Regions from separate parts of the Arthrobacter sp. lap29 genome, predicted to be linked through region 2. Evidence: riboswitches for the same ligand, from Rfam matches in the RefSeq annotation. Region 2 holds a riboswitch; the other holds the start of a gene.
What was found. A riboswitch is a leader RNA that binds a small molecule or an ion and turns the genes downstream of it on or off. The one in region 2 is predicted to bind fluoride.

Region 1: it holds a riboswitch for fluoride, as region 2 does, so the genes downstream of both, RY113_RS05360 (2,3-diphosphoglycerate-dependent phosphoglycerate mutase) here and RY113_RS09105 (MutS-related protein) in region 2, are expected to answer to the same signal.

The regions. Positions count from the first base shown of each region.
Region 1 is NZ_JAUCEK010000002.1:495,470-499,864, reverse strand. Features, by position in the region: gene RY113_RS05370 (universal stress protein) at 1-3, opposite strand, end outside; gene eno (phosphopyruvate hydratase) at 1-1,291, opposite strand, end outside; gene RY113_RS05360 (2,3-diphosphoglycerate-dependent phosphoglycerate mutase) at 1,346-2,101, opposite strand; fluoride riboswitch at 2,118-2,194, opposite strand; gene RY113_RS05355 (neutral zinc metallopeptidase) at 2,298-3,212, shown strand; gene RY113_RS05350 (metal-sulfur cluster assembly factor) at 3,334-3,684, opposite strand; gene sufC (Fe-S cluster assembly ATPase SufC) at 3,720-4,395, opposite strand, start outside.
Region 2 is NZ_JAUCEK010000004.1:329,444-333,838, forward strand. Features, by position in the region: gene RY113_RS09100 (MutS-related protein) at 1-723, opposite strand, end outside; gene RY113_RS09105 (MutS-related protein) at 720-2,336, opposite strand; fluoride riboswitch at 2,357-2,433, opposite strand; gene RY113_RS09110 (MFS transporter) at 2,569-3,927, shown strand; partial or broken gene RY113_RS09115 (enolase C-terminal domain-like protein) at 3,892-4,395, opposite strand, start outside.

The sequences.
Region 1 (4,395 bases), on a different contig from region 2:
CATCTCGAGTCCTTCCACTTTCCGTCAGGACGAGCCCGTAGGGCATCGTAGGGCTTGCATCAGCGATTTCCAGGAGCCGGTTGTATTTGGCTACTCGCTCCCCCCGGGCCGGCGCCCCGGATTTGAGTTGTCCACAGCCGGCGCCTACGGCCAGATCTGCCACAAAGGTATCCTCTGTCTCCCCGGACCGGTGTGAAACCATGGCGGAAAAGCCGCCCCGATCGGCAACGCTGAGCGTGTCAAGGGTTTCGGTCACGGTGCCGATTTGGTTGGGTTTGATTAAGACGGCGTTAGCTGCGACGGTGCTGATACCCTCGCGGACCCTGTCAGGATTGGTGACGAACAGGTCATCTCCAACAACTTGCACCCGCTGCCCCAGAGCCGCGGTTAGTTCCGGCCACCCGTGTGGATCATCCTCAGCAAGCGGGTCTTCTAGGCTGCGAATAGGGTAGTCCGTGATCAGCTTCTGGTAGTACCCAGTCATTTGTGTAGGTGTGAAGCTGCGCCCGTTGAACGCGTACGTGCCGTCATGGTAGAAGTAGTTTGCAGCCGGATCCAGGGCGATTGAGACACCCTCGAGACCCAGAGTGTAGCCTGCATCGACTATGGCGGCCGTGATCAAATCCAGGGCTTCTTCAGGCCGCGATATTTCAGGGGCATAACCACCCTCATCCCCCAGCCCCGTGGAGAGGCCCTTGCGCCGCAGTGTTGCACTTAGTGCATGGTAGATTTCCGTGCCCCACCGGATACCCTCAGCCAACGTGGGGGCACCGGTGGGGGCGATCATGAATTCTTGGAAAGCCAGCGGGTTGGCGGCATGGGCTCCCCCGTTGAGGACGTTAAAATGAGGGACAGGGAGGCGTTCCGCCTTTCCCAAAGTGTGTGCAATCCATGCGTGCAGTGGATGGCGGGAGTGAGCTGCAAAGGCCCGTGCGCTGGCCATGGAGACCGCAACCACGGCGTTAGCTCCTAACCGGGACTTCTCCGCCGTCCCATCCAAATCGCACAGAGCCTCATCCATACCCCGTTGGGCACTCCAGGACTGGGAAAGCAACAGCTGGCGAATCTCAGCATTGATACCGTCCACGGCTTTACTAACCCCGCGCCCGGAGTAGGCTTGGCCGCCGTCGCGCAGTTCCAGAGCCTCATGGGCGCCGGTGGATGCCCCGGAAGGTGCCGAGGCCGTGGCAATGGTTCCATCCTTAGATGTGAGGGTGACGCGCAGTGTTGGGTAGCCGCGTGAATCGAGGATCTGCAGTGCGTGGACGTCGGTGAAAGATAACTCAGTCATGGTGATTACTCCCGTGCGCGGTGGGGGTTGGCAAGGATTGTAAGAATCCTGTTTTCACGTGCCTCCGTCCATGGCCAGTACGCTCGCTGCGTGGGCTGCTGCGCCGGGGTTAAGATAAATCCCACCCCGAGGGCATGGCACGCAACCGGGCTGAAAGCTGTAGTGCAAGGGTTGCCCTGTAGGTAGATTTAGCCGCTCAACTTCATCCTCACTCAGGGAATCGATGAGCATGCACAGGGCGCGCAGTGAATTGCCGTGCCCAATCACCAAAACGTTGGAACCGGACACCAACGCAGGCCTCAGGATTTTGCTCCAGAGGCCCCGGACGCGTGTGACCACAGCATCTAGGGACTCTGTTTTCAAAATGGTGCTTGCTGGCATAGTAGCCAATGCCGGGCTGGCCCTGATGGACTCTAGTTGCCAGCCCGTCATGGGCGGAGGCGCCTGATGCATTGACCTGCGCCACTGGTGGAGGACCTCGGGGCCGAACTTACGCAGTAATTCTGTTCTGCTCCGCCCGGTCAAGGATCCGTAGTTACGTTCGTTGAGCTCCCACGCCCTCAACACAGGCACGGTGCCTGCCGTGAGCAGAGCGTTAACAAGATTGGCACTCTCCACAGCACGGCTCATGGTGGAAGAGAAAATTATTTGAGGGATAAATCCTAAGTCGGTGAGGGTTTCCCCAGCATGGCGGACTTCCTCACGGCCACGCGGTGTCAATACGGGATCAAGTAGGCCCGTAAAGCGACCCTGTGCATTGAGGGTGCTTTCTCCATGACGAAGAATAACAAGGGTGCCGACATTGGGCATAGCCCACCTACCTTTATCTAAGGTAGGAACCATCAGCCAGACGGCGGTTCGAGCTGCAGCTGCGCTCCGGCGGGATCCATCACCACTTTAGACTCTACCTTTTTTGCCGCAACTAACGCCAGCCTCCGCGTTGGTCCAGCAGAGATGCCCGCGGAGCTGCTACAGAAAGTCAGAGTGGAGCCGGTATTCTGGGTCCATGACTTTCAACGAAGGTGCGCGGCTAGACCCCTCGCAAGGTGAAGATAGGCGCGGCCGCGGCAGCACCGCAGGTAAGGGCCGAGGCGCAAAGGTGGGCTTGGGTCTAGGCGGTGGCATTGTGGTGTTGATCGGTGCGCTGCTGGGAATAAACCCTGATCTGCTCACGGCGTTGATAGGTGATACAGGCAACCAGCCAGCCATCGAAGCGTCCAATGGGTCCGCATTGGAGAGTTGCCGAACAGGTCAGGACGCCAATGAGCGCCTTGACTGCAGGATTCTTGGCACAGCCAATTCGCTCAATAGCTTCTGGCCCGGTTACCTGGACCAGTATGGGGTGGGCTATTCCCTTCCCAAGACAGTGATCTTCAGCGGAAGCGTCAGCACTGCGTGCGGCGCGGCCAGCTCAGCCGTGGGTCCGTTCTACTGCCCCGGCGACAACAACGCCTACTTTGACCCGGACTTCTTTGCCCAGTTGGAAACCCAATTCGGCTCCTCGGGCGGGCCGCTTGCTCAGGAGTATGTGGTTGCCCACGAATTTGGTCACCACATACAGAACCTGACAGGCACCATTGGCAAGGCCCAACAGGGCCCCAAGGGCTCACAATCCGCAGCAGTCCGCACCGAACTGCAAGCAGATTGCTACGCCGGCATCTGGATGCGTTATGCCTCATCCCAACCCGCCCCTGGCAGCAACCAACCCTTCTTGAAGCCGCTGACTCAAAACGATCTCAACGATGCTCTTTCGGCAGCGTCCTCTGTTGGGGATGACCGGATTCAGAAGGCCGCCACCGGGCGAACCAATCCGGAATCATGGACCCACGGCTCCAGCGAGCAGCGCCAAAAGTGGCTGTACAAGGGCTACCAAAGTACCGATATGGCAGCCTGCGATACGTTCTCAGTGCCGAAGGTATAGCCGCATTAACTGCAGACGCGCGCTACGATTCCCGGAGCGGGGATGGATTTCAAAGGTCGCTTAGCGACCGAAGAAATCTTACTGCCCGCGAGGGAACTGTAGCGCGCGTCTTATGTGGTGACTAGATGTTGAAGCCCAGGGCACGCATCTGGTCGCGACCGTCGTCTGTGATCCGTTCCGGACCCCACGGCGGCATCCACACCCAGTTGATGCGCCATTCGTCAACGATGGGGCTGAGGGAGTTCTCCACCTGCTCCTCGATGACGTCCTGCAAGGGGCACGCCGCCGTGGTGAGCGTCATGTCCAACAGCACGGCACCATCGTCGCCGTAACGCAGGCCATAGAGCAGGCCCAGATCCACAATATTGACACCCAGTTCGGGGTCAATAACGTCCATGAGCGCCTCCTCGATGTCCTCGAGAGCGGTTTGGCCAGCAACCGGGGCTGCGCTTGTTTCGCTGATGTCAGTCATGATTCCATCCTAACGGTCGGTGGAGTAGCCGGCGATTAAGCCGAAGCCGTCTCTGCAACCTGGTAGCGGTCGTAGCCTTCTTCTTCCAAGCGGTCGGCAAGCTCGGGGCCGCCCTGCTCGGCGATGGCACCGTCAACGAAAACGTGAACGAAGTCCGGCTTGATGTAGCGCAGGATCCGGGTGTAGTGAGTGATGAGCACAGTGCCCAAACCGCCGGTTTCGATGGAGCGGTTGACACCCTCGGAGACAATCTTCAGCGCATCAACGTCAAGGCCTGAGTCGGTCTCATCAAGGATTGCGAACTTGGGGTGCAAGAGTTCGAGCTGGAGAATTTCGTGACGCTTCTTCTCGCCACCGGAGAAGCCTTCATTGACGTTGCGCTCGGCGAACTCAGGCTCGATGCGCAGTTTCGCCATGGCAGCCTTGACGTCCTTGGTCCAGGTGCGCAGCTTGGGAGCTTCGCCGTCGATTGCCGTCTTGGCGGTGCGTAGGAAGTTGGTCATGGTGACGCCGGGGATTTCCACGGGGTACTGCATGGCCAGGAACAGTCCGGCACGGGCACGCTGGTCAACACTCATCTGAAGAACATCTTCGCCGTCGAGGGTGATGGAGCCGCTGTCAACGGTGTAGCGGGGGTGCCCGGCAATGGTTGCCGCAAGGGTGGACTTGCCTGAGCCGTTGGGGCCCATGATGGCATGTGTTTCACCGGTG
Region 2 (4,395 bases):
CGCGGGGGATGTCTCCGCTTTGGGGAAACAAAGCGGGGCATCTGCATCTAAAAACGCTGCTTCGAGATTGATGCACCCCACAAAGAAGGCCAGTTCCTGGCGCATCATTTTGATGAAATTCATGATGTGATCATCCGATTGTGCCAAGACATCAGCTGCCAAATCGATTCCCTGATCTGCCAGCTCGCCCAATGCCCGAAACCCCTCTTCATCACGATCGTTGATGTGAAAAGAAAAACTCTGCGGCCTCTTGCCGGACATTCGCGCCAACCAATTCCGGGTGTCCGGGCCCGGATTTGAGAGTGTGTAGTCGTGGCCCTTGTTTGCCCGTCCCAAGCCAGCTGCCAGCAACGTCCCATTTTTGAACCGCAAATGCCGTAAGTGTTCGTTGATCTCTGCAAGGTAGTTTTCATCAAGTTCCGCCAACACCATGCCCAAGAATCGGGTAAAACCTTGCGAATGAAACCCGTCCTGGGTTTCACTGCACATGGTTTTGAGCCGTCCAAGGACGCCGACCAACATTTCCAGGGACTGTATTGACTGGTTCAGAAGTGCTGACGGAGAACGACTGAAGATACTGCGGTATATCTTTTGTTCCCCCTCAATGGTTTCTCTCGCCAGCACGTACAGTTCGCGAACAAAGTCCGAATTTGCCGAATCATTGGCGCTCCACCGCGCATCCGGATGAAAGTCCCGAGCCTTGAACAGCAGAAAAGTTTTCATGAGTTGATCCGCCCTTTCAGGGATCCGTAGTCCAGGCCGTACTTCTGTGCCAACACCATGGCATAGGCCGAACCGTCAGCTCGTTGACGGACGACCTTGAAGGTGCGCTGTGCGGGATTTTCGGCTTCAGCGGTGCTGACCATGCTGACCAGTGTTGGGCCCAAGCGCGAAAGTTCCTCCACGAAGGTGACGCATACGCAGACAAGGTCGGTACTTTGTATCTGCGCAAATATTCTGGTGCCTAAGTCGATGGTGTCACCCAAGGTGGTGGAGGTGAATATCTCGTTGAGAATTAGAAGGCTTCGCGGAGTTGCCGCATCCAAGATGTCATGGATCCGGACCAGATCATCCATCAATTTCCCCTGCAGGTCCTTGGTGTTCTCACCCAATTCAAAGTGCGTGAAGATCGCATCGGGAAGGGTCAGCCTCTCCTGTTTTCCTGGCACTGGCAGGCCAAGGGCTGCCAGATAATGCAGTTGGCCGAAGGTTCGTGCAAACGTAGTTTTGCCTCCTTGGTTTGGTCCGGAGACAACAAGAATGCGTTCAATTCCGCCCAGATCTATGTCATTGGTGACCACCGACCGTGCCCGGGCAACGATTTGTATTGCCAGTGCTAGATCGAATGTTTCCTTTGCGTGGACTTCCTTGTTATGGCTCACCGCCGGCATACAAAAGGAAAGCCCCTTCGCAGTAGGCTTGGCCACCAAATCAAGATAGGCAAGATAAAACTGGATTTCTCTGTCAAAGGCCGCCACCAGTTCATTTCCAAACTCGGCATAGATTAATTCAAAGCTCTGAAGGGCCAAGAATTCACCAGGGAAAAGCTGCACCACCCCGTCCAGAATCCACCTCTCAACGTGGTTCATGTCCACGATGGTCTTACCGTTTTGCCTGCGGTAATCTTTGACCTGTCCTTGGCTGAATCTCTCAAACGTCTGGCGCACCTCGGCAGTGTAATCGGCGCTATCTTCCTCGCGTGTGACGGTGACACGGTTTCCTTTGATGCCTACGCAGTAGCGGACTTTAGCCAAGGCTTCCTGTACCTGCGCGGCATCGCTGACTACTGCTAGGAAACCGGAAGACTTCACATATCCGGCAAGATAGGTCCCGAACGCCCGCAGACCCCGGGAAGACGGGGCTGCATCAGCCAAGGTCTCATTCAGCCCCGTCACGGCTGCACAATAAATACTCGCGGCGCCAACCAGCATGGCCTGACGTTGGCGCTCGTCCCGAAATCCGTCTGCCAATGCGCGGTCCCGGCGCATCTCGAGCATTGCCCGGGCAAAGCCATCCACAACCCTGCGCAGTTTTGCCTCGGCGAGGTCATTGAAGACTTCGTGTCTGTAGCTGATCACATCCAGGTCCTGCAGCGGCAGGTAGAAATACGGCTTGAGCTGGTATTGCTCCCGTCCTGCCACAGCCGCCGCGATGATCTGGTTGATTTGTAGGTCAACCAGAAATCTCGTTGCCTCTCCTTCTACGAGCTCCCTTGGGCTGCCTGTGGGGAAAAGAATGCTGACAAAACCTTCAGGTTTCGGCTCTCTTCCCACGAGTGTTGCTAAGTTCTCTGGGGCTGGTTTCCTCGTCCCCAAGATTCCTTCATCCGTGAACATGACCGTGCCTCTATCCTGCAGTTGAGACAGGAACCATGAGCCAAGAGGCGGTTCGAACCGAGTTGTGGTTCGGGCGGGGTCCATCGCCGGTAATTCCTATTTTATCGCAGCAGGCGTCTGCACGTGAGAAAAAGTCTTCCTTAGTCGGCATCTTGTCTACTGCTCCGGGGGCGCGGATCATGACAAGTAGTTGTTCACACCACTGCCGTCAGAGGAAAAGAAATCATGGAATGTGGCACTAACAAATCCGGCACTGGCGGTGGATGAGAACAAGGGTGGGGATGCTGCCATGAATGGGGATGCTTCAATCGATGGGCGAGGTGATGATCACCCATCTCCCAGCATGGAACCCAGCCTGTCATCCCCCACAGCCCCGAAAAAGTGGCTCAGCAGGGGCATTCTTGCCATTGGTGGCACATCATTTCTCAGTGATTCCGGGCATGAACTCGTCACCTCGTTACTCCCATCTTTTTTGACCTCCACGCTGCATGCCGGACCGGCTGCCTTGGGCGCCATTGAAGGAGCATCCGATGCATTGCTTGGACTGAGTAAATTGGCTGGTGGCCCATTGGCCAATGAACCCTCGCGCCGGTCCAAAGTGGCCTCAGCCGGGTACTTGCTGACAGCCGTGGCCACGGCGGCGATCGGCCTCTGCACCATGGTGTGGCAGGTGGCTGCATTGCGTGCCCTTGCCTGGTCCGCGCGTGGCGTTCGGTCCCCCGCCAGAGACACTATGTTGGTTTCCTTGGCGCCGCGCGCCGCCTATGGGCGGGCAGCTGGCATTGAACGGGCTGGGGACAATGCCGGCGCCATTGCCGGTCCGCTCGTGGCGGGGCTCCTCGTGGGTGTGATCGGCATCCGCCAAGCAATTTTTTTCTCTATCATCCCTGGCGTGTTAGCTGCCGTTGCCATATCCATCGCCGCACGCCAGGCCCGGACCATGCTGTCGGCACCAGCCAACAGGACCCGGCTAAGCTTCAACCTTGGAGAACTTCGCCGCAGTGGTGCGGCCCGTGCACTAGTGCCGGTTGCTTTTTTCGAGCTTGGGAACCTGGCCACAACGCTTCTGATTCTGCGTGCCACGGAAGTGCTCAGCAGCGGCGGACGAACTGCGACTGCGGCCGCAGCACTGGCCATTTTCTTTTACGCCGCCCATAATGCGGCAGCCACTGCTGCTTCACTCGTAGCTGGTCCGCTAGTGGACAAGATCGGTGCGGGTCCCGTGTTCGCTGCTGGCAGTGCAGTGTATGTGGGCGCCTACCTACTGTTCGCTTTCAGCACCTCGTCATCGGCACTGATTCTGACCGGGTTCCTGCTGGCCGGGGTGGGCATCGGCTTTGCCGAAACAGCGGAGTCCACTGCTGTTGCACTAGCGCTACCAGAGAGGCTCCGCGGCAATGGTTACGGCCTGTTGGGCCTGGTGCAATCATTTGGCGATCTGGGCGCAACAATGACTGCCGGCATTCTGTGGGCCCTTTTTTCCCCGGCTGTAGCCTTCACTTATGCGGCTGCTTGGATGGCCGCCTCGATCGCCGCTTCCGGTCTGCTGCGCCCCTCACGGGAGCAGCAGGCCGAAAGCCAGATCTCGTGACGGCGGGCGGCTACTACGACACGCACGCTGGCGCTGTCTGAGCCACTCAGCTACGGCTTGGCACGGGCGCCAGGCCAAAAGCCAACGACGGGTTGGCTTCTGCAATTTCCAACAATCTATTGTATTTGGCGAGTCTTTCACCTCGAGCTGGGGCCCTGACTTGAGCTGGCCGCAGCCGGAACCCACGGTAAGGTCGGCGACGAAGCTGTCGAGGGTTTCCCCAGAGCGGTGGGAGACCATTGCGGTGAATCCACCGGCTTTTGCAACCGTCATTGTTTCGAGGGTTTCGGTGACTGTGCCCACCTGGTTGGGCTTGATCAGTACCGCCGTGGCGGACCCTACCGCAATGCCGTCGCGGACACGGGCTGCTTGGGTGACGAAGAGATCATCACCCACAATCGGCACGCGGGCCCCAAGGCTCTGGACCAACGCGGGCCATGATTGGCGATCGTCCTCTGACAGGGGGTC